3 regions of the Enterobacter roggenkampii genome follow, and region 3 is predicted to be linked to each of the others. Evidence: predicted binding sites of a transcription regulator. Region 3 holds the regulator's gene; each other region holds the start of a gene.
The links. Region 3 encodes LexA, which represses DNA repair genes until DNA is damaged. Its sites were predicted from a motif close to TNCTGTATGTACATACAGNA; they were not measured.

Region 1 (6,167 bases), 570 kb from region 3:
CAGCATCTGCCCGAACTTAATCCATACCGGGCCAAGCTCCTGCAGCGCCAGGCGCAGGCGTTCGCCAAGCGGCTGACCTTTATGGCGGTTAGGCATCCAGAACAGCATCCGCCGCCAGATACGAAGCGGCAGCGTGATACGCATTTTAGGGATAAGCTCGTCGAGCCCGTAGCTCAAAAAGGTACGAATAATGAAGTAGAGGCGCCGAATTTCACCAGGCGTCATTTGCCCTCCAGTTTTTCCAGCCGTTTGGTTAACGCATCAACCGCACGTTCAACAGCAGCGGTTTCTTCCGCAAACCATGCCACTTCCAGCGGTCCGGGGGCCATTCGCCACTCTTCAGTCAGTACTTCCGCCGCATAGCGTTGCTGACGTAGCAGGCTTTTACGCGCAAAGGACGCGCCACCATGAAGAACCTTCCCGATGCCTTCCGCGGCAATGTCGCCGATAAACGGCGCGAGCAGCTCTGCCGGATCAAACTCCGCCAGATCGGTAAGCGCAACGAAGTTCTGCACGACCTGAATGTCGCCTTCCACTTCCAGCTCACCGCTGCGGATAAGTGCCGTTAATTGCTGGCGATCGCGCAGTTTTGGCAGCACGCTCATGTGCGTGATGACCGAGCAGTCGGCGTCACCTTCCCACGCCCCCAGAACGTCAAGCTGGCGTTCGCTGAAGACCAGCACAAGCGGCGTCGAGAACTCTTTTAAAACAATGCGTAATACCTTCCCGTTTAGCCGCTGACGCGCAGCTTTCAGCGCTGGCGCACGATAGAGAAAGGCATTCAGTACGTTTTCGATACCTGCGGAGACTAAGGGTTTAAAGGGCACGGGACACCTCCACTCAGAACTTGTAACCGCGATGCAGCGCGACGACACCCGCCGTCAGGTTGAAATATTCAACGTTCTCGAATTCAGCATCCTGCATCATGGCTTTTAAGGTGTCTTGATCCGGGTGCATACGGATAGATTCCGCCAGATAGCGATAGCTTTCCGCGTCGTTAGCCACCAGCTCACCGATGCGCGGCAGCACGTGGAATGAATAGGCGTCGTAAGCTTTGCTCAGCGGCTCGATAATCGGTTTGGAGAATTCGAGCACCAGCAGGCGTCCACCCGGCTTCAGCACGCGATACATGGAGCGCAGCGCTTTTTCTTTATCGGTCACGTTACGCAGACCGAAGGAGATCGTGATGCAGTCAAAGGTATTATCCGGGAACGGCAGCGCTTCGGCATTTGCCTGCACATATTCCACATTCCCCACCACGCCGATGTTACGCAGCTTTTCGCGGCCCATTTTGAGCATGGAGTCATTAATATCGGTGAGGACAACGCGCCCGGTTTCGCCCACCAGACGAGAGAATTTCGCGGTTAAATCGCCCGTACCACCGGCTAAATCCAGCACCGTTTGTCCACGACGCACGCCGCTACAGTCGATAGTAAAGCGCTTCCACAAGCGATGAATGCCGAACGACATCAGGTCATTCATCACATCGTACTTCGCCGCCACGGAATGAAATACGTGGGCCACCATGTCAGCTTTCTGCGCTTTGGCGACAGTCTGAAAGCCAAAGTGCGTTGTGTCTTGTGAATCGTCAACCATCTCAGAGCCTGCTTATCAGTAAAATGTTCGTGAAGTGTAACAGATTGGGCGCAATTGCCCTACGTTTCAACCACCGCGAAAGAAACGCGCCGGAGTCTCGTCTGGTGATAAATCCACCGCTAACGTGTTGTCTTCACTGTTTGTCTTTTGTTCGTCCGCCCCTTCACGCAGGCGAAACTCGTCGTCCTGGGCGGTAGCCTGTTCAACCAATTCCGGATTAATCTCGCGTTTCACCTCAACCCCCAGGCTGCGGAATGATTCGGCCTGCGCCAGAAGATTGCCACGTCCTGAGGCGAGTTTTTTCATCGCCTGACGGTAGTTATCCTGCGCGCGGTCCAGGCTCTGCCCGACTGAGGACATGTCGTCCACGAAGAGGCGCATTTTGTCGTACAGCTTGCTGGCGCGGTCGGCAATCTGCTGCGCGTTGCGGCTCTGGTGCTCGTAGCGCCACAGGTTCGCAATCGTGCGTAAGGCCACCAGCAGCGTGGTGGGGCTGACCAGCATAATATTATTTTTGAGCGCTTCGGTGATGAGTTCAGGCTGCCTGTCGAGTGCCAGCAAAAACGCGGGCTCTACCGGAATAAACATCAGGACATAGTCCAGCGAGCGCAGCCCCGGTAGCTGCTGATAGTCTTTCCTGCCGAGCAGGCGAATATGATTACGCACCGAGGCAATGTGCTCCTGCAGCGCCGATTCTCGGGTGTAGTCATCCTCCGCATTGAAGTAACGCTCATACGCCACCAGCGTCATTTTGGCGTCAATCACCACATCTTTGCCCTGCGGCAGCCGCACAATCACATCCGGCTGCATTCGCGAGCGGGCATCGTTTTCGATACTCACCTGGGTTTCGTATTCATACCCTTCCCGCAGGCCAGAGGCTTCCAGGACGCGGGTCAGCACCACTTCTCCCCAGTTGCCTTGGGTTTTGTTATCCCCTTTAAGCGCGCGGGTGAGGTTGACCGCCTCCTGCGCCATCTGGGCATTCAGCTGCTGGAGATTGCGGATTTCATGCGCCAGGGTGTGCCGCTCTCGGGCTTCCTGACCAAAGCTGTCCTGTACCTGGCGGCGGAAGCCGTCCAGCTGTTCACGTAGGGGCGTCAGCAGGCTGTTCAGGCTCTGGCGGTTCTGCTCGTCAACGCGGCGGTTGCTGTGCTCAAAAATACGGTTCGCGAGGTTTTCAAACTGTTCGCTGAGGCGCTGCTCGCTGTTGATCATCTGGCGGATTTTATCTTCCGCATGCAGTTGAGTGGATTCCAGCCGGGTGGTCACTTCGCGGAGATCGGCCTCCAGCGAGGTGTTGATATCTCTCAGGTTGCGCAGCTCGTTGTTGAGTAACTCGCACTCCTCTCGCCAGTGATCACTCAGCGCAAGCTGCTGCTTTGCCGCGCTTAATTCGGCGACGATCTCTTCGCGTTCAGCCAGCTGATCGGCCTTCTGCTGTGCATGCTGATAGCTGGAAATGAGCCAGCCTATCGCCACGCCCGCCAGCGCAATCACCGCATAAATCAGGACTGAGATATCCACAATGCCCCCTGCATCAACGTATTACCCGCACAAAATAAGATTGTGCTGTATAAACGTCCAGTTTGAAAGGGTTTTCCTGCGAGGCGCTACGCAAAAAATAAAGGCCGAACGTGTCGGCCTTTGATTTCGAAAGGAGAGGATTAGATCAGGCGACGCGCGGCTTCAACCACGATTTTCACCGCATGACTTTCGGTCTGCTTCATGGTTTCAGCGTTCGGGATCTCCTGCTGAGTACGGTTGACGATAACGCCCGCCACCATACCGGCACGCAGGCCCTGGCTTGCGCACATGGTCAGCAGCGTGGCGGATTCCATTTCGTAGTTCATCACGCCCATGGACTGCCACTCTTCCATAGAGCCTTTGAAGCGGCTTACCACGCGGCCAGAGAAGGTGTCGTAACGCTCCTGACCGGGATAGAAGGTATCGGACGAAGCGGTTACACCCACGTGAGTGGTCGCGCCAACGGATTTCGCGGCTTCAACCAGCGCGGTGGTACATTCAAAGTCTGCTACTGCCGGGAATTCCATCGGCGCAAAGTGCAGGCTTGCGCCATCCAGACGCACGGACGCGGTCGTGACCAGCACGTCGCCCACGTTGATGTGCGGCTGAATAGCACCGGTCGTACCGATGCGCAGGAAAGTACGAATGCCCAGCTGTGCCAGCTCTTCAACAGCAATAGACGTAGACGGGCCACCGATACCGGTAGAACACACGATCACGGCTTTACCATCCAGCTCTGCGCGCCAGGTGGTGAATTCACGATGGGCTGCCAGCTTAACCGGCTTATCCATCAGCGCGGCGATCTTTTCCACACGCTCCGGATCGCCAGGGACGATAGCGAGCGTAGCCCCTTGTAAATCGTTTTTAGTGAGGCCGAGATGAAAAACATCAGACTTAGACATAGGTGACTCCTCTGTGGGTCGGTTAGTCAGAAGAAGTAAAACGGTACTTTACAGAAGCGGAAAGCATAATTTCGTGACACATCTCACCATGAATGAAAATGATTGCATTGAATTTCCATAAAAAGGTGATTTACATCACATTAACAAGTTATATCGTCAGGTGCTGCACAAAAGATAGACCGTTTAAGGCACTGTGAGTTGTTAACCTGGTGACTATATTTACCTTTGCGCTAACTCATTGGTACGGAGAATGCCATGACTGAAAAAACCGGTTTTGCACCTGCTGCGGCGCCGCATGCCTCAACCATCGTCTCAACGTCTGAAGAGGCCATCACGGCGGGTGAGACCTCTATTCCCTCGCAGGGAGAGAATATGCCTGCTTACCACGCACGACCAAAATCGGCAGACGGTCCGCTGCCCATCGTGATCGTGGTTCAGGAAATTTTCGGCGTTCACGAACACATTCGCGACCTCTGCCGCCGGCTGGCGCTGGAAGGCTATCTGGCCGTTGCGCCAGAGCTCTACTTTCGCCAGGGCGATCCGAACGACTACAGCGATATTCCCACCTTGCTCAGCAACCTGGTCAGCAAAGTCCCGGACGCGCAGGTGCTGGCCGATCTCGACCACGTCGCCAGCTGGGCGGCGCGCAACGGGGGCGATCCTCATCGTCTGCTGGTCACCGGTTTCTGCTGGGGCGGACGCATCAGCTGGCTGTATGCCGCGCATAACCCGCAGCTTAAAGCCGCTGTGGCCTGGTACGGTAAACTGGTAGGTGAAAAAACGCTCAATTCACCGAAACATCCCGTGGATATCGCCACGGACTTAAATGCGCCTGTGTTGGGGCTTTATGGCGGTCAGGACACCGGTATTTCGCTGGATTCGGTAGAGACCATGCGCCATGCGCTCCGTGCGGCCAATGCGAAGGCGGAGATCGTGGTGTATCCGGATGCCGGGCACGCGTTTAACGCGGATTATCGTCCGAGCTATCACGCGGAATCAGCCAAAGACGGCTGGCAGAGAATGCTGGCGTGGTTCAGCCAGTACGGCGGTAAAAAAGCGTAAAAAAAAGCCCGGTGGCGTCTACGCCTTACCGGGCCTACGCATCATCAAGCCTGACGCAAGTTTTGCGCCGCCTTCACCATGTTCGCCAGCGCGGCGCGCGTCTCCGGCCAGCCGCGAGTTTTCAGGCCGCAGTCCGGGTTCACCCACAGACGCTCAGCCGGAATGCGCTGGGCCGCTTTTTTCAGCAGCGACTCAATCCACTCCACGCTCGGCACGTTCGGAGAGTGGATGTCGTACACCCCCGGACCGATTTCGTTCGGGTAGTCGAACTCTTCAAACGACTCCAGCAGCTCCATGTCTGAACGCGAGGTCTCGATGGTGATCACGTCAGCGTCCAGCGCGGCAATCGAATCCATGATGTCGTTGAATTCGCAGTAACACATGTGGGTGTGGATCTGGGTGTCGTCCTTCGCCACCGCGGCGTTGATGCGGAATGCCTCCACGCCCCACTTCAGGTAGGCATCCCAGTCGCTGCGGCGCAGCGGCAGACCTTCGCGCAGGGCCGGTTCGTCAATCTGGATGATGCCTATGCCTGCAGCTTCCAGATCTGCCACTTCATCACGCAGCGCCAGCGCGATTTGCTTCGCGATGGTCTCGCGGGTTACGTCCTCACGCGGGAAGGACCAGCAAAGAATGGTCACCGGACCGGTGAGCATGCCTTTTACCGGCTTGTCGGTCAGGGACTGGGCGTACTTCGCCCACTCAACCGTGATCGGCTCCGGACGGCTGACGTCACCGATGACCACCGGCGGCTTGACGCAGCGGGAGCCATAGCTTTGCACCCAGCCGTTCTGGGTAAAGACGAACCCGTCCAGGTGTTCACCGAAGTATTCCACCATGTCGTTACGCTCGGCCTCTCCGTGCACCAGCACGTCCAGCCCCAGCCGCTCCTGCTCGGTAATCGCCTGCTTGATGTGTTCGGCAATCCCGGTGCGGTAGTGATTCGCATCCAGATTCCCCTTTTTGAAGTCCAGACGCAGGCCGCGGATTTCGGTGGTCTGCGGGAAGGAACCGATAGTGGTGGTTGGCCACGCGGGCAGGTTGAAGCGGGCGCGCTGGGCTTCGGCACGGACTTCATACGGG
Region 2 (6,167 bases), 590 kb from region 3:
GTTCGGAAGGCATCAGACGCGCAGCCAGTTTGCGTGCGTGAATCTGCAACATGTCCCAGGTGACGACGTATTTTTCGCTCATGTGAAGTGTCCCAGCCTGTTTTTATACGGCTTAAAAAGTGTTCGAGGGGGAAATAGGTTGCGCGAGATTATAGAGATCTGACGCACTAAAAACCAGTGTTTAGCGCCCTCTGCCTGAGTTTTTACATGCTTTATGCTACCAGCCAGCAGAGAAAGTGGTATTCTCAGTTTCATCTCGCAAGCCTGACTTGTGGTAACTATTAACCTGCTAACCCTGTGACCTGCAACCCTGTTTGCAGCGCCTCGACAAGGAGACTTATCGTGTCTGAACTGTCTCAACTATCTCCGCAGCCGCTGTGGGATATTTTTGCCAAAATCTGCTCCATTCCACACCCTTCCTACCATGAAGAACAGCTTGCCGAACATATTATGGGCTGGGCGAAGGAAAAAGATCTGCATGCGGAACGTGACCAGGTTGGCAACATTCTGATCCGCAAACCCGCCACCGCAGGCATGGAAAACCGTAAACCGGTTGTGCTGCAGGCGCACCTGGACATGGTGCCACAGAAGAACAACGACACCGTTCACGACTTCACCAAAGACCCGATTCAGCCGTACATCGACGGCGACTGGGTGAAAGCGCGCGGCACCACCCTGGGTGCGGATAACGGCATCGGTATGGCCTCTGCGCTGGCCGTGCTGGCTGACGACAGCGTTGAGCACGGTCCACTGGAAGTGCTGCTGACCATGACCGAAGAAGCGGGCATGGACGGGGCGTTCGGTCTGCAGGCGAACTGGCTGCAGGCGGATATCCTGATCAACACCGACTCCGAAGAAGAAGGCGAGATCTACATGGGCTGCGCGGGCGGGATTGATTTCATCTCTACCCTGCCGCTGTCACGCGAAGCGATTCCTGCCGGTTTCCAGACCTTCAAGCTGACGCTGAAAGGGCTGAAAGGCGGCCACTCCGGCGGTGATATTCATCTGGGTCTCGGCAACGCCAATAAATTGCTGGCACGCTTCCTGGCAGGCCATGCGGCCGAGCTGGATCTGCGTCTGGTAGACTTCAACGGCGGTACCCTGCGCAACGCGATCCCGCGCGAAGCCTTCGCCACCGTGGCAGTGCCAGCGGCAAAAGCCGACGAGCTGAAAAAACTCTCCACCGTGTACCTGGATATCCTGAAAAACGAACTGTCGGCGAAAGAGAAGAACCTGACCGTGGTGCTGGAATCCGTCTCCACGGATAAAGCCGCGCTGACCGTGCAGTCTCGTGACACCTTCGTTCAGCTGCTGAACGCGACGCCAAACGGCGTAATCCGCAACTCTGACGTGGCGAAAGGCGTAGTGGAAACCTCACTGAACGTGGGCGTGGTGACCATGAGCGACGACAGCGCGGAGATCATCTGCCTGATCCGCTCCCTTATCGACAGCGGTAAAGAGTATGTGGTGAGCATGCTGGAATCTCTGGGCACGCTGGCGGGCGCGAAAACGTCTGCAAAAGGCAGCTACCCGGGCTGGCAGCCGGATGCAAGCTCTCCGGTGATGGCGCTGGTGCGTGAAACCTATCAGCGTCTGTTCAACAGCACGCCGAACATTCAGGTGATCCACGCCGGTCTGGAATGTGGCCTGTTCAAGAAACCGTATCCGGATATGGATATGGTGTCCATCGGGCCAACCATTACCGGTCCGCACTCGCCGGATGAGCAGGTTCATATCGAAAGCGTTGGTCATTACTGGACGCTGCTGACTGAACTGCTGAAGGCGATCCCAGTTAAGTAATACCCTCACCCCAGCCCTGTTCCACAGGGATAGGGTGAAAAACCCAGGCCCGGTAAGCGTAGCGCACCGGGCTTTTTTACAATCCCAATACCAGCTGTCGCTCTAACTGCGGATCCAGCAGCGTGACGTGCAATCCCACCAGCCTCACCCCTCGCCCTCCTCGTCGCTCTTCCCATGCCTTTTTTGCCGTCGCGATAAGATCGTCTTTGTTCAGACGCGGCCAGACGTGTTCCTGCGTGGTCTGCTGGAAATCGTTGAATTTGAGCTTGATGCCCTGACGGGCAATCAGCAGGTCCGGTTTTACCTTGCTTAAGCGTCGTTCCAGCTCAGGATAAAGCTGTTCCGTGATAATGGTTTCGCATTCGGACCAGTCATGAATATCTTCAATGAGGGTTCGCTCGACGCCGACGGATTTCCGCAGCCGTTCGCTGTTCACATCGCGATCGTCAATCCCCTGGCTGCGCTCCCACAGCACGCGGCCAAACTTCCCGAAGCGCTTGAGCAGCATGGCGAGGTCGCTTCGCTGCACGTCTTCGCAGGTGCGTAACCCCATGCTTTCCAGCTTTGCGGCGGAGACTTTCCCGACGCCGGGGATTTTGCCAAGCGGCAGCGTTTTTAAAAATGCAGGCACCTCTTCCGGCGTAATGACGTACTGGCCGTTGGGCTTATTTAAATCCGAAGCGATTTTGGCAAGGAATTTAACGGGCGCGACCCCCGCAGACGCCGTCAGATTCAGCTCGTTGAAAATCGTCTGGCGGATCTCCTGCGCCATCAGCGTGGCGGAGCCGTGGCAATGCACGCTGTCGGTCACATCGAGATAGGCTTCGTCCAGCGACAGCGGCTCTATCAAAGAGGTATAGCGGGAGAAGATTTCCCGAATATGAAGGGAAGCCTCTTTATAGGCGTCGAACCGCCCGGGCAGAAGCGTGAGATGAGGGCAAAGCTTTAAGGCCATCGCCGTCGGCATGGCGCTACGCACGCCAAATTTGCGCGCAGGGTAGTTGGCGGTGCTGATAACGCCACGCTGAACGCGGCTGCCGCCAATAGCGATGGGAATATCCCGCAGCGCCGGGTTGTCTCGCATCTCCACTGCGGCAAAAAAGCAGTCCATATCAACATGGATTATTTTGCGCATAGTAAGCCCTCACTCATCACTGGATAAGTATACAGTAAATAAATGAGGATTGAGAAGCAGATGTAAGAATGCCGGGTGGCGGCGTTGCCTTACCCGGCCTACAAAAACTTAAATAATGCGCTGCTGCTCGCGCGCCATGCGTTTTTTGCGGGCGTCGCACGGTTCCGGGCAGTCGCAGACCTTCTCCATGCCAATGGAGGAAATACCGCCGCAGCTGCCCTGAATGCTTTTCCGCTTAACGATCCAGCCTAAAGACATGCCAAAGATGACAAGTACAAAAACCACAAAGGTTGCCAGAAACGTCAGCATCATCAGCCTCCAAAGTCATCGAGCATGATGTTCTCATCTTCGACGCCGAGATCTTTCAGCATCTTAATCACGGCGGCGTTCATCATCGGCGGACCACACATATAGAACTCGCAGTCCTCGGGAGCCGGGTGCTGTTTAAGGTAGTTTTCATACAGCACGTTGTGGATGAACCCCGTATAGCCCGTCCAGTTATCTTCCGGCTGCGGATCGGAGAGCGCCACGTGGAAGGTAAAGTTCGGGTTTTCACGCGCCAGCTGTTCAAATTCATCATCGTAGAACATCTCACGCAGCGAACGCGCCCCGTACCAGAAGCTGATTTTACGCTTGCTGCCGAGCCGCTTGAGCTGGTCAAAGATGTGCGAGCGCATCGGGGCCATGCCGGCACCGCCGCCGATAAAGACCATTTCCGCGTCGGTATCTTTCGCGAAGAACTCCCCGAACGGGCCGGAGATGGTCACCTTATCGCCCGGCTTCAGGGACCAGATGTATGATGACATCACGCCCGGCGGCGCATCCGGCACATTCGGTGGCGGCGTGGCGATACGCACGTTGAGCATAATAATACCCTTCTCTTCCGGGTAGTTGGCCATCGAGTAGGCGCGCAGCGTCGGCTCTTTCACCTCAGATACAAAGCGGAAGAGATTGAATTTGTCCCAGTCGGCGCGGTACGCCTGCGGAACGTCAAAGTCCGCATACGCCACGGTATGCTCAGGGCACTCAATCTGAATGTATCCTCCGGCGCGGAACGGGACATCTTCCCCTTCCGGCACCCGCAGCTTCAGCTCTTTGATAAAGGTAGCTTTGTTATCATTAGAGATAACTTCACATTCCCATTTTTTGACGCCGAAAATCTCTTCCGGCAGTTCAATCTTCATGTTCTGACGCACTGCGACCTGACAGGCCAGACGGCAGCCCTCTTTTGCCTCACGCTTTGTGATATGCGACAGCTCGGTGGGCAGAATATCGCCGCCACCCTCTTTTACCGTCACGCGGCACTGTCCGCAGGAGCCGCCGCCGCCGCAGGCCGAGGAGACAAAAATTCCGTTACCGGACAGCGTGTTGAGCAGTTTATCTCCCGCAGGCGTGCGGATCTGATTCTGCGGATCGTCGTTAATATCAATCACCACGTCGCCGGAATTCACCAGCTTCGCCCGCGCCGCCAGAATGAGCCCTGACAGCACCAGTACAATCAGCGTGAACATCACCACGCCAAGAATAATTTCCATCTGTAAGCCCTTATAGCTGCACGCCGGAGAAGGACATAAAGCCCAGTGCCATCAACCCGGTGGTAATAAAGGTGATCCCTAAGCCACGCAGGCCTGCAGGCACGTTGGCATATTTCATTTTTTCGCGGATCCCTGCCATGGTGACAATCGCCAGCATCCACCCGATGCCGGAGCCGAAACCGTACACCACGGATTCACTGAAGTTGTAATCACGCTGAACCATAAACGAGACGCCGCCGAAGATGGCGCAATTCACCGCGATCAGCGGCAGGAAGATCCCCAGCGCGTTGTACAGCGACGGGAAGTACTTATCGAGGATCATCTCCAGGATTTGCACCAGCGCGGCAATCACGCCAATAAAGGTGATGAAGTTCAGGAAGCTGAGGTCAACCCCTTCCACCAGCGCGCCGTCCCGCAGCACAAAGTTGTAGACCAGATTGTTAATCGGTACAGATAAGCCAAGCACCACGGTGACCGCGATACCCAGCCCAAATGCCGTCGACACTTTTTTGGACACCGCAAGGAACGTACACATGCCGAGGAAAAACGCGAGCGCCATGTTTTCAACAAACACCGCGCGCACAAACAAACTCAGGTAATGAGCCATCGTCGGTTACTCCTTTTCCTGCTGTTCTGGTCTCAAGGTACGAATCAGCCAGATCAACAAACCGATAATGAAAAATGCGCTGGGAGCCAGCAGGAATAGGCCGTTTGGCAGATACCATCCACCGTTTTGCACCGTGTCCAGCACCGTGATGCCAAACAGCTTACCGCTGCCAATGAGTTCACGCAGGAAGCCAACGGTCAGCAGGATCACACCGTAGCCGAGGCCGTTACCGATACCGTCCATAAAACTCGCCAGCGGCGGCATTTTCATGGCGTAGGCTTCCGCACGCCCCATCACAATACAGTTGGTGATGATCAGCCCGACAAACACCGAGAGCTGTTTGGAGGTTTCATAGGCGAAGGCGCGCAGCAGCTGATCGACCACGATCACCAGCGAGGCGATGATCGCCATCTGCACGATGATCCTCACGCTGTTGGGAATGTGGTGGCGGATCATCGAGATAAACATGCTCGAAAATGCCGTGACCAGCGTGACCGCCAGCGTCATCACCACCGCCGTTTCCAGCTTGGTCGTCACCGCCAGGGCTGAACAGACGCCCAGCACCTGCAGTGTGATCGGGTTATTGGCCAGCAGTGGGCCAATGAGCACCTTTTTGACTTCTTTCAGTTCACCGGTATCAGCCATTGTTCAGCGCTCCTTCACGTACGTTTTTCAGGAAAGGACCAAAACCCAGCTCGCCCATCCAGAAATCAAAACTGTGCTGCACGCCTTTGGAGGTGAGCGTGGCGCCGGACAGCCCGTCGACAGCGTAGTCGTCACCGGGACGTGCCGCCCCTTTCATCACCTTCAGCGCAGGCAGACCGTTATCGTCGAGCACTTTCTTACCGATAAACTGTGCCCGCCAGTTCGGGTTTTCGACTTCGCCACCCAGCCCCGGCGTTTCGCCCTGGTCGTAATACGTAATGCCTTTTACGGTACGGCCATCCGTATCAAGCGCCACAAAGGCATACATCATTGACCACAGGCCGTTGCCGTAGACAGGAAGCACCACTTCCTGAATGCGTTTTTGGGGGTCACGCACCAGATAAATTTCGGCGAGATTGCTGCGGCGCTTAATCCCGGCGGGATC
Region 3 (6,167 bases):
CAGCAGGGTGCCATCAGCGCCTACGATCTGCTGGATCTACTCCGCGAAAGCGAGCCGCAGGCAAAGCCGCCGACGGTCTATCGCGCGCTGGATTTCCTGCTTGAACAAGGGTTCGTGCACAAGGTGGAATCCACCAACAGCTATGTGCTATGCCATCTGTTCGATCAGCCCACCCACACATCGGCGATGTTTATCTGTGACCGCTGCGGCGTGGTGAAAGAAGAGGCTGCGGAAGGCGTGGAAGATATTATGCATACGCTGGCAGCGAAAATGGGCTTTGCCCTGCGTCATAACGTGATTGAAGCGCACGGGCTCTGTTCCGCGTGCGTGGAGGTGGAAGCCTGTCGCCATCAGGACGCGTGTCAGCACGACCACTCTATCCTGGTGAAGAAAAAGCCGCGTTAGCGGCAAAAGAAAAGGCGGCTCATGGCCGCCCTCAGGGTGTACTTCCTTATACTTTCGGGTGTAGCCCGGTTACCAGCGGTAGTCGTTGCGTTTTTCCCAGTCGCCCACTTCTTTTTCCGCCTGGTCTTTTGCGTAGCCGTAACGCTCCTGGATTTTACCGACAAGCTGATCGCGTTTACCTTCGATGACGGTCATGTCGTCATCCGTCAGCTTACCCCACTGTTCTTTCGCTTTACCTTTGAACTGCTTCCAGTTGCCGCCGATTTCGTCTTTATTCATCATCGTGTCCTCTTCGTTAAGCGTCGGGTCGTAACGTCCGTTACGTTCTTTTCTGCTGGACGTGATAATTATTGTAGTTAAGGATTCCGTGGTTAATTTCATATTCGGAATCTTTAACCGTCACGATATATCGGAGCGCGAGGGAAACCAGGTATTGTTTTGCCAGTGCCGGTGCCAGATAAACGCCAGCGATAACCCGCGCAGCGAGAGGAAGACGGCCAGGGCCAGCCACAGGCCATGATTACCCAGCCAGGGGAGCGTCAGCAGCGTCAGGCCAAATCCGGCCGCCGCGACAGCCATACTGTTGCGCATTTCGGCTCCGCGCGTCGCCCCAATAAACATGCCGTCCAGCAGATAACACCAGACGCCAACCACCGGTAAGACGACTTGCCAGATGAGATAGTGGCTCGCCAGCTCGCGCAGCGCAGGGAGAGAGGTAAGCAATGCAACGATTTGCTCACCGAAGCAGGCGTAAACCAGACCAAAGGCCAGCGCCACCAGCCCCGACTGACGGCAGGCAGCCCGCCACACCTCCCGAAGCTGCCCGCTTTCGCGCGCGCCGTACGCCTGCCCGGAATGCGCTTCGACCGCGTAGGCAAATCCGTCCAGCGCATAGGCGGTAAAGGTCAGAAGCGTCAACAATACCGCATTCACCGCAACGATTTCCGGCCCCAGTCGAGCCCCGAAAACCGTCAGCGCACCGAAGCAGAGCTGAAGAAGAAGCGAGCGCAACATGATGTCACGGTTGAGCGCCAGCAGCTTACGGATATTGCCGCGCCATGCGGTTTTGAGCAGCGCCAGGGAGATCCCGCGCATGGCCAGCACACGCCGGACCATCCACAAGCCAATGATAAAGGTCCCGTATTCGGCAATCGCCGTCGCCAGCGCCGCGCCCTGCACGTTCATATGCAGACCCATGACCAGCCAGACGTCCAGAACAATGTTGAGCAGGTTACCCACCACCAGCAAAATCACGGGCGCGCGGGCGTACTGCACGCCCAGTAGCCACCCCAGCAGAACCAGGTTTGCCAGCGAGGCGGGTGCGCTGAGCCAGCGGATTTCCAGGAACCGTCGCGCCTGCGCCAGTACCGCTTCGCTGCCACCGACGATATGAAGCGCAAGATCGATCAGGGGGGCCCGCAATACAACGATTAACGCACCCGCGCCAAGCGCGAGGATCAGCGGCTGCACCAGTGCGCGCGCCAGACGCAGCGGATCTTTCGCGCCATAAGCCTGTGCGGTAAGACCGGTGGTACTCATGCGCAAAAAGAGCAGCAGCATAAACAGGAAGCTGGTTGCCGTCGCGCCAATCGCCACGCCGCCAAGATAAACCGGTGAATCAAGATGGCCTATAACGGCAGTATCAACCAGCCCCAGCAAGGGCACGGTAATATTGGAGAAAATCATCGGCAGAGCAAGACGCCACAATGCCTTATCGGATGCCGTCAGCAGTGACATGAAAGATACCGGGAGTGGGGAATGAATCAGGCTACAGCGGTGCCATAGCCTGTCAGGAAGAGATTACAGCCATTCACCGTTGCGAATCACGCCTACCGCCAGACCTTCAATAGAGAAGCTCTGTTCGCGGAGGTCGACCACAATCGGGGTGAACTCGCTGTTTTCGGGCAGCAACTGAACAGTGTTACCCTGCTTTTTCAGACGCTTAACGGTCACTTCGTCATCAATGCGTGCGACCACGACCTGGCCGTTTCGCACGTCCTGGGTTTTATGCACCGCAAGCAGATCGCCATCAAGAATGCCGATGTCTTTCATCGACATGCCGCTGACGCGCAGCAGGAAATCAGCGCTCGGTTTGAACATGCCGGGATCGACCTGGTAGTGACCTTCAATATGCTGTTGTGCCAGCAGCGGCTCACCTGCAGCAACACGCCCTATCAGCGGAATGCCCGTCTCTTCTTCCACCAGCAGGCGGATACCACGCGACGCGCCTGACACAATCTCAATCACACCCTTACGCGCCAGCGCTTTCAGGTGTTCCTCGGCAGCATTCGGAGAACGGAAGCCCAGACGCTGCGCGATTTCCGCACGCGTGGGTGGCATACCCGTCTGGCCGATATGATCCCGAATGAGATCAAACACCTCTTGCTGCCTGGTCGTTAACGCTTTCATTCCGCCCCCTGGGTGTATATACAGTTATGCTGTGAGTATATACAGTCAAAGGCGATTTTGGAACCAAAAACTGCACAAAAAACCAGGGACTTAATTATTCCTCGAGGCTCATAGGAAATGTGACCAAAGCAGGGTGACCCAGGTGATAACGGCAGTGATAATCGCCAGCAACACGGCAGCAGAGCCCATGTCTTTTGCACGGCCAGAAAGCTCATGGAAATCGGAACCAATGCGATCAACAACGGCCTCAATAGCGCTATTAAGAATTTCCACTATCATCACCAGAAGTACGGAACCGATAAGCAGTACGCGGGTAATCGCATCAACATCAAGGAAACAGGCGACGATCACCGCGATGATTGCGGCGACGCCCTCCTGGCGAAAAGCGGCTTCGTTGACCCATGCGGCACGGAAACCTTTCCATGAATAGCCGGCGGCTTTGATGATACGCGTTAACCCAGTGGTATTATTGGCCATTAAAAGAACCTTTTTTAAAAAAGAGCGTCATTAACATGAGGCGGAGCGCGTTTCGCTACAGCCTGAAGTATGACGGGTAACAACAGAAATTTTGCGCGCTTTCTGTTATCCTTGCGCCGCAATTGCATTATTAACCAGAGGCTTTACATCGTTTATGTCCGGCTGGCCACGAATTTACTACAAATTACTTAATTTACCATTAAGCATCCTGGTAAAAAGCAAGTCTATCCCAGCAGAACCCGCGCTGGAACTGGGGCTCGATACGTCGCGCCCTATTATGTACGTTTTGCCTTATAACTCGAAGGCAGACTTACTGACGCTTCGCGCCCAGTGTCTGGCGCATGACTTACCTGACCCGCTTGAACCGCTGGAAGTTGACGGTACGCTGCTGCCGCGCTACGTCTTCATCCACGGCGGGCCGCGCGTATTTACCTATTACACGCCGAAAGAAGAGTCCATCAAGCTGTTCCATGACTATCTCGACCTGCACCGCAGCAACCCCGAGCTGGATGTGCAGATGGTGCCGGTATCGGTGATGTTTGGTCGTCGTCCGGGTCGTGAAAAAGGCGAAGAGAATCCGCCGCTGCGCATGCTTAACGGCATCCAGAAGTTCTTCGCGGTCTCCTGGCTGGGACGCGACAGCTTTGTGCGTTTCTCCCCTTCCGTTTCGCTGCGTCGCATGGCGGACGAGCACGGCACCGACAAGATCATCGCGCAAAAACTGGCGCGCGTGGCGCGTATGCACTTCGCTCGTCAGCGCCTGGCGGCCGTAGGGCCACGCCTCCCGGCGCGTCAGGATCTGTTCAACAAGCTGTTGGCTTCAAAAGCGATCGCCCGCGCCGTTGAAGACGAAGCGCGCAGCAAGAAAATTTCGCATGAGAAAGCTCAGCAGAACGCCATTGCGCTGATGGAAGAGATCGCAGCGAACTTCTCTTACGAGATGATTCGCCTGTCCGATCGTATTCTCGGCTTTACCTGGAACCGCCTGTATCAGGGCATCAACGTCCATAACGCCGAGCGCGTGCGTCAGCTGGCGCACGATGGCCATGAGATTGTCTATGTCCCCTGCCACCGCAGCCACATGGACTACCTGCTCCTTTCCTACGTGCTCTATCACCAGGGGCTGGTGCCACCGCACATCGCAGCCGGTATCAACCTGAACTTCTGGCCCGCGGGCCCGATTTTCCGTCGCCTGGGCGCGTTCTTTATTCGTCGTACCTTCAAGGGCAACAAGCTCTACTCCACCGTGTTCCGCGAGTATCTGGGCGAGCTGTTCAGCCGCGGCTATTCCGTGGAATACTTCGTGGAGGGCGGTCGTTCCCGTACAGGTCGTCTGCTCGATCCGAAGACCGGCACGCTGTCGATGACCATCCAGGCCATGCTGCGCGGAGGTACCCGTCCGATCACGCTGGTGCCTATCTACATCGGCTACGAGCACGTGATGGAAGTGGGCACGTACGCGAAAGAGCTGCGTGGCGCGACCAAAGAGAAAGAGAGCCTGCCGCAGATGCTGCGCGGCTTGAGCAAGCTGCGCAATCTCGGTCAGGGCTACGTGAACTTCGGCGAGCCGATGCCGCTGATGACCTACCTGAACCATCACGTGCCGGAGTGGCGCGAGTCCATCGATCCTATCGAAGCGGTGCGTCCGGCCTGGCTAACGCCAACGGTTAACGGCATCGCGTCCGAGCTGATGGTGCGCATTAACAACGCCGGTGCGGCTAACGCCATGAACCTGTGCTGTACGGCGCTGCTGGCTTCACGTCAGCGCTCGCTGACCCGTGAACAGCTCACGGAGCAGCTGGATTGCTATCTGGACATGATGCGTAACGTGCCGTATTCGGTTGACTCGACCGTGCCTTCTGCAACCGCCAGTGAACTTATCGATCACGCGTTGCAGATGAACAAGTTTGAAGTGGAGAAGGACACGATCGGCGACATCATCATTCTGCCGCGCGAGCAGGCGGTGCTGATGACCTACTACCGCAACAACATCACGCATATGCTGATGCTGCCGTCGCTCATGGCCGCCATTATTACCCAGCATCGTCATATCTCCCGTCAGGAGCTATTGCGCCATCTTGAGACCATCTATCCAATGCTGAAAGCGGAGCTGTTCCTGCGCTGGAGTAAGGATGAGCTGGCGACAGAACTGGATAAGATGACGGAAGAGATGCGTCGCCAGGGGCTGATTACCCTGAACAACGACGAGCTGCACATCAATCCGTCACGCTCCCGCACCCTGCAGCTGCTGGCGGCCGGTGCGCGCGAAACGCTGCAGCGCTACGCCATCACGTTCTGGCTGCTGAGCGCGAACCCGTCCATCAACCGCGGTACGCTGGAGAAAGAGAGCCGGACGCTGGCCCAGCGCCTGTCCGTTCTGCACGGTATTAACGCCCCTGAATTCTTCGACAAAGCGGTCTTCAGTTCTCTGGTGCTGACGCTGCGCGATGAAGGCTTCATCAGCGATACGGGTGATGCCGAGCCGGAAGAGACGTTGAAGGTGTACCAGATGCTGGCAGAGCTGATTACCTCGGACGTGCGCTTAACGATTGAGAGCGCCACGCAGGGCGAGTAACACAATGCCGGGTTATGGCCCGGCCTGACGCCCTGGATAATAAAAAGGCCCGGTAAGCGCTGACGCTACCGGGCCTTTTTTTTCCTTGTTAAATCATTGCATTTAGCTGAGCAGCGTAAAGGCAATCATCCCGACAATTGCACCCGTCGTGCCGAGGATAGTTTCCATCAGCGTCCAGGTTTTCAGGGTTTGCGCTTCGGTGGCACCGGTAAACTTACCGAACAGCCAGAAGCCGGCGTCGTTAACGTGAGAGACCACAATCGAACCGCCCGCGATACAGATAGAGAGCGCGGCCATCTGG

Region 1: rmuC (DNA recombination protein RmuC) is a predicted target of LexA. The motif match lies at 3,164-3,183, and genes of this name have one in related genera.
Region 2: dinB (DNA polymerase IV) is a predicted target of LexA. The motif match lies at 2,953-2,972, and genes of this name have one in related genera.

Annotation. Positions count from the first base shown of each region.
Region 1 is NZ_CP017184.1:4,496,312-4,502,478, forward strand. Features, by position in the region: gene ubiB (ubiquinone biosynthesis regulatory protein kinase UbiB) at 1-225, opposite strand, end outside; gene ubiJ (ubiquinone biosynthesis protein UbiJ) at 222-827, opposite strand; gene ubiE (bifunctional demethylmenaquinone methyltransferase/2-methoxy-6-polyprenyl-1,4-benzoquinol methylase UbiE) at 841-1,596, opposite strand; gene rmuC (DNA recombination protein RmuC) at 1,663-3,120, opposite strand; gene udp (uridine phosphorylase) at 3,261-4,022, opposite strand; gene BFV67_RS21160 (dienelactone hydrolase family protein) at 4,278-5,084, shown strand; gene metE (5-methyltetrahydropteroyltriglutamate--homocysteine S-methyltransferase) at 5,129-6,167, opposite strand, start outside.
Region 2 is NZ_CP017184.1:909,899-916,065, reverse strand. Features, by position in the region: gene gpt (xanthine phosphoribosyltransferase) at 1-82, opposite strand, end outside; gene pepD (cytosol nonspecific dipeptidase) at 343-1,800, shown strand; gene dinB (DNA polymerase IV) at 1,877-2,935, opposite strand; gene nqrM ((Na+)-NQR maturation NqrM) at 3,044-3,247, opposite strand; gene nqrF (NADH:ubiquinone reductase (Na(+)-transporting) subunit F) at 3,247-4,470, opposite strand; gene nqrE (NADH:ubiquinone reductase (Na(+)-transporting) subunit E) at 4,481-5,077, opposite strand; gene BFV67_RS04175 (NADH:ubiquinone reductase (Na(+)-transporting) subunit D) at 5,084-5,722, opposite strand; gene BFV67_RS04170 (Na(+)-translocating NADH-quinone reductase subunit C) at 5,715-6,167, opposite strand, start outside.
Region 3 is NZ_CP017184.1:316,837-323,003, reverse strand. Features, by position in the region: gene zur (zinc uptake transcriptional repressor Zur) at 1-405, shown strand, start outside; gene BFV67_RS01465 (CsbD family protein) at 475-684, opposite strand; gene dinF (MATE family efflux transporter DinF) at 805-2,142, opposite strand; gene lexA (transcriptional repressor LexA) at 2,206-2,814, opposite strand; gene BFV67_RS01450 (diacylglycerol kinase) at 2,923-3,291, opposite strand; gene plsB (glycerol-3-phosphate 1-O-acyltransferase PlsB) at 3,446-5,866, shown strand; gene gntU (gluconate transporter) at 5,969-6,167, opposite strand, start outside.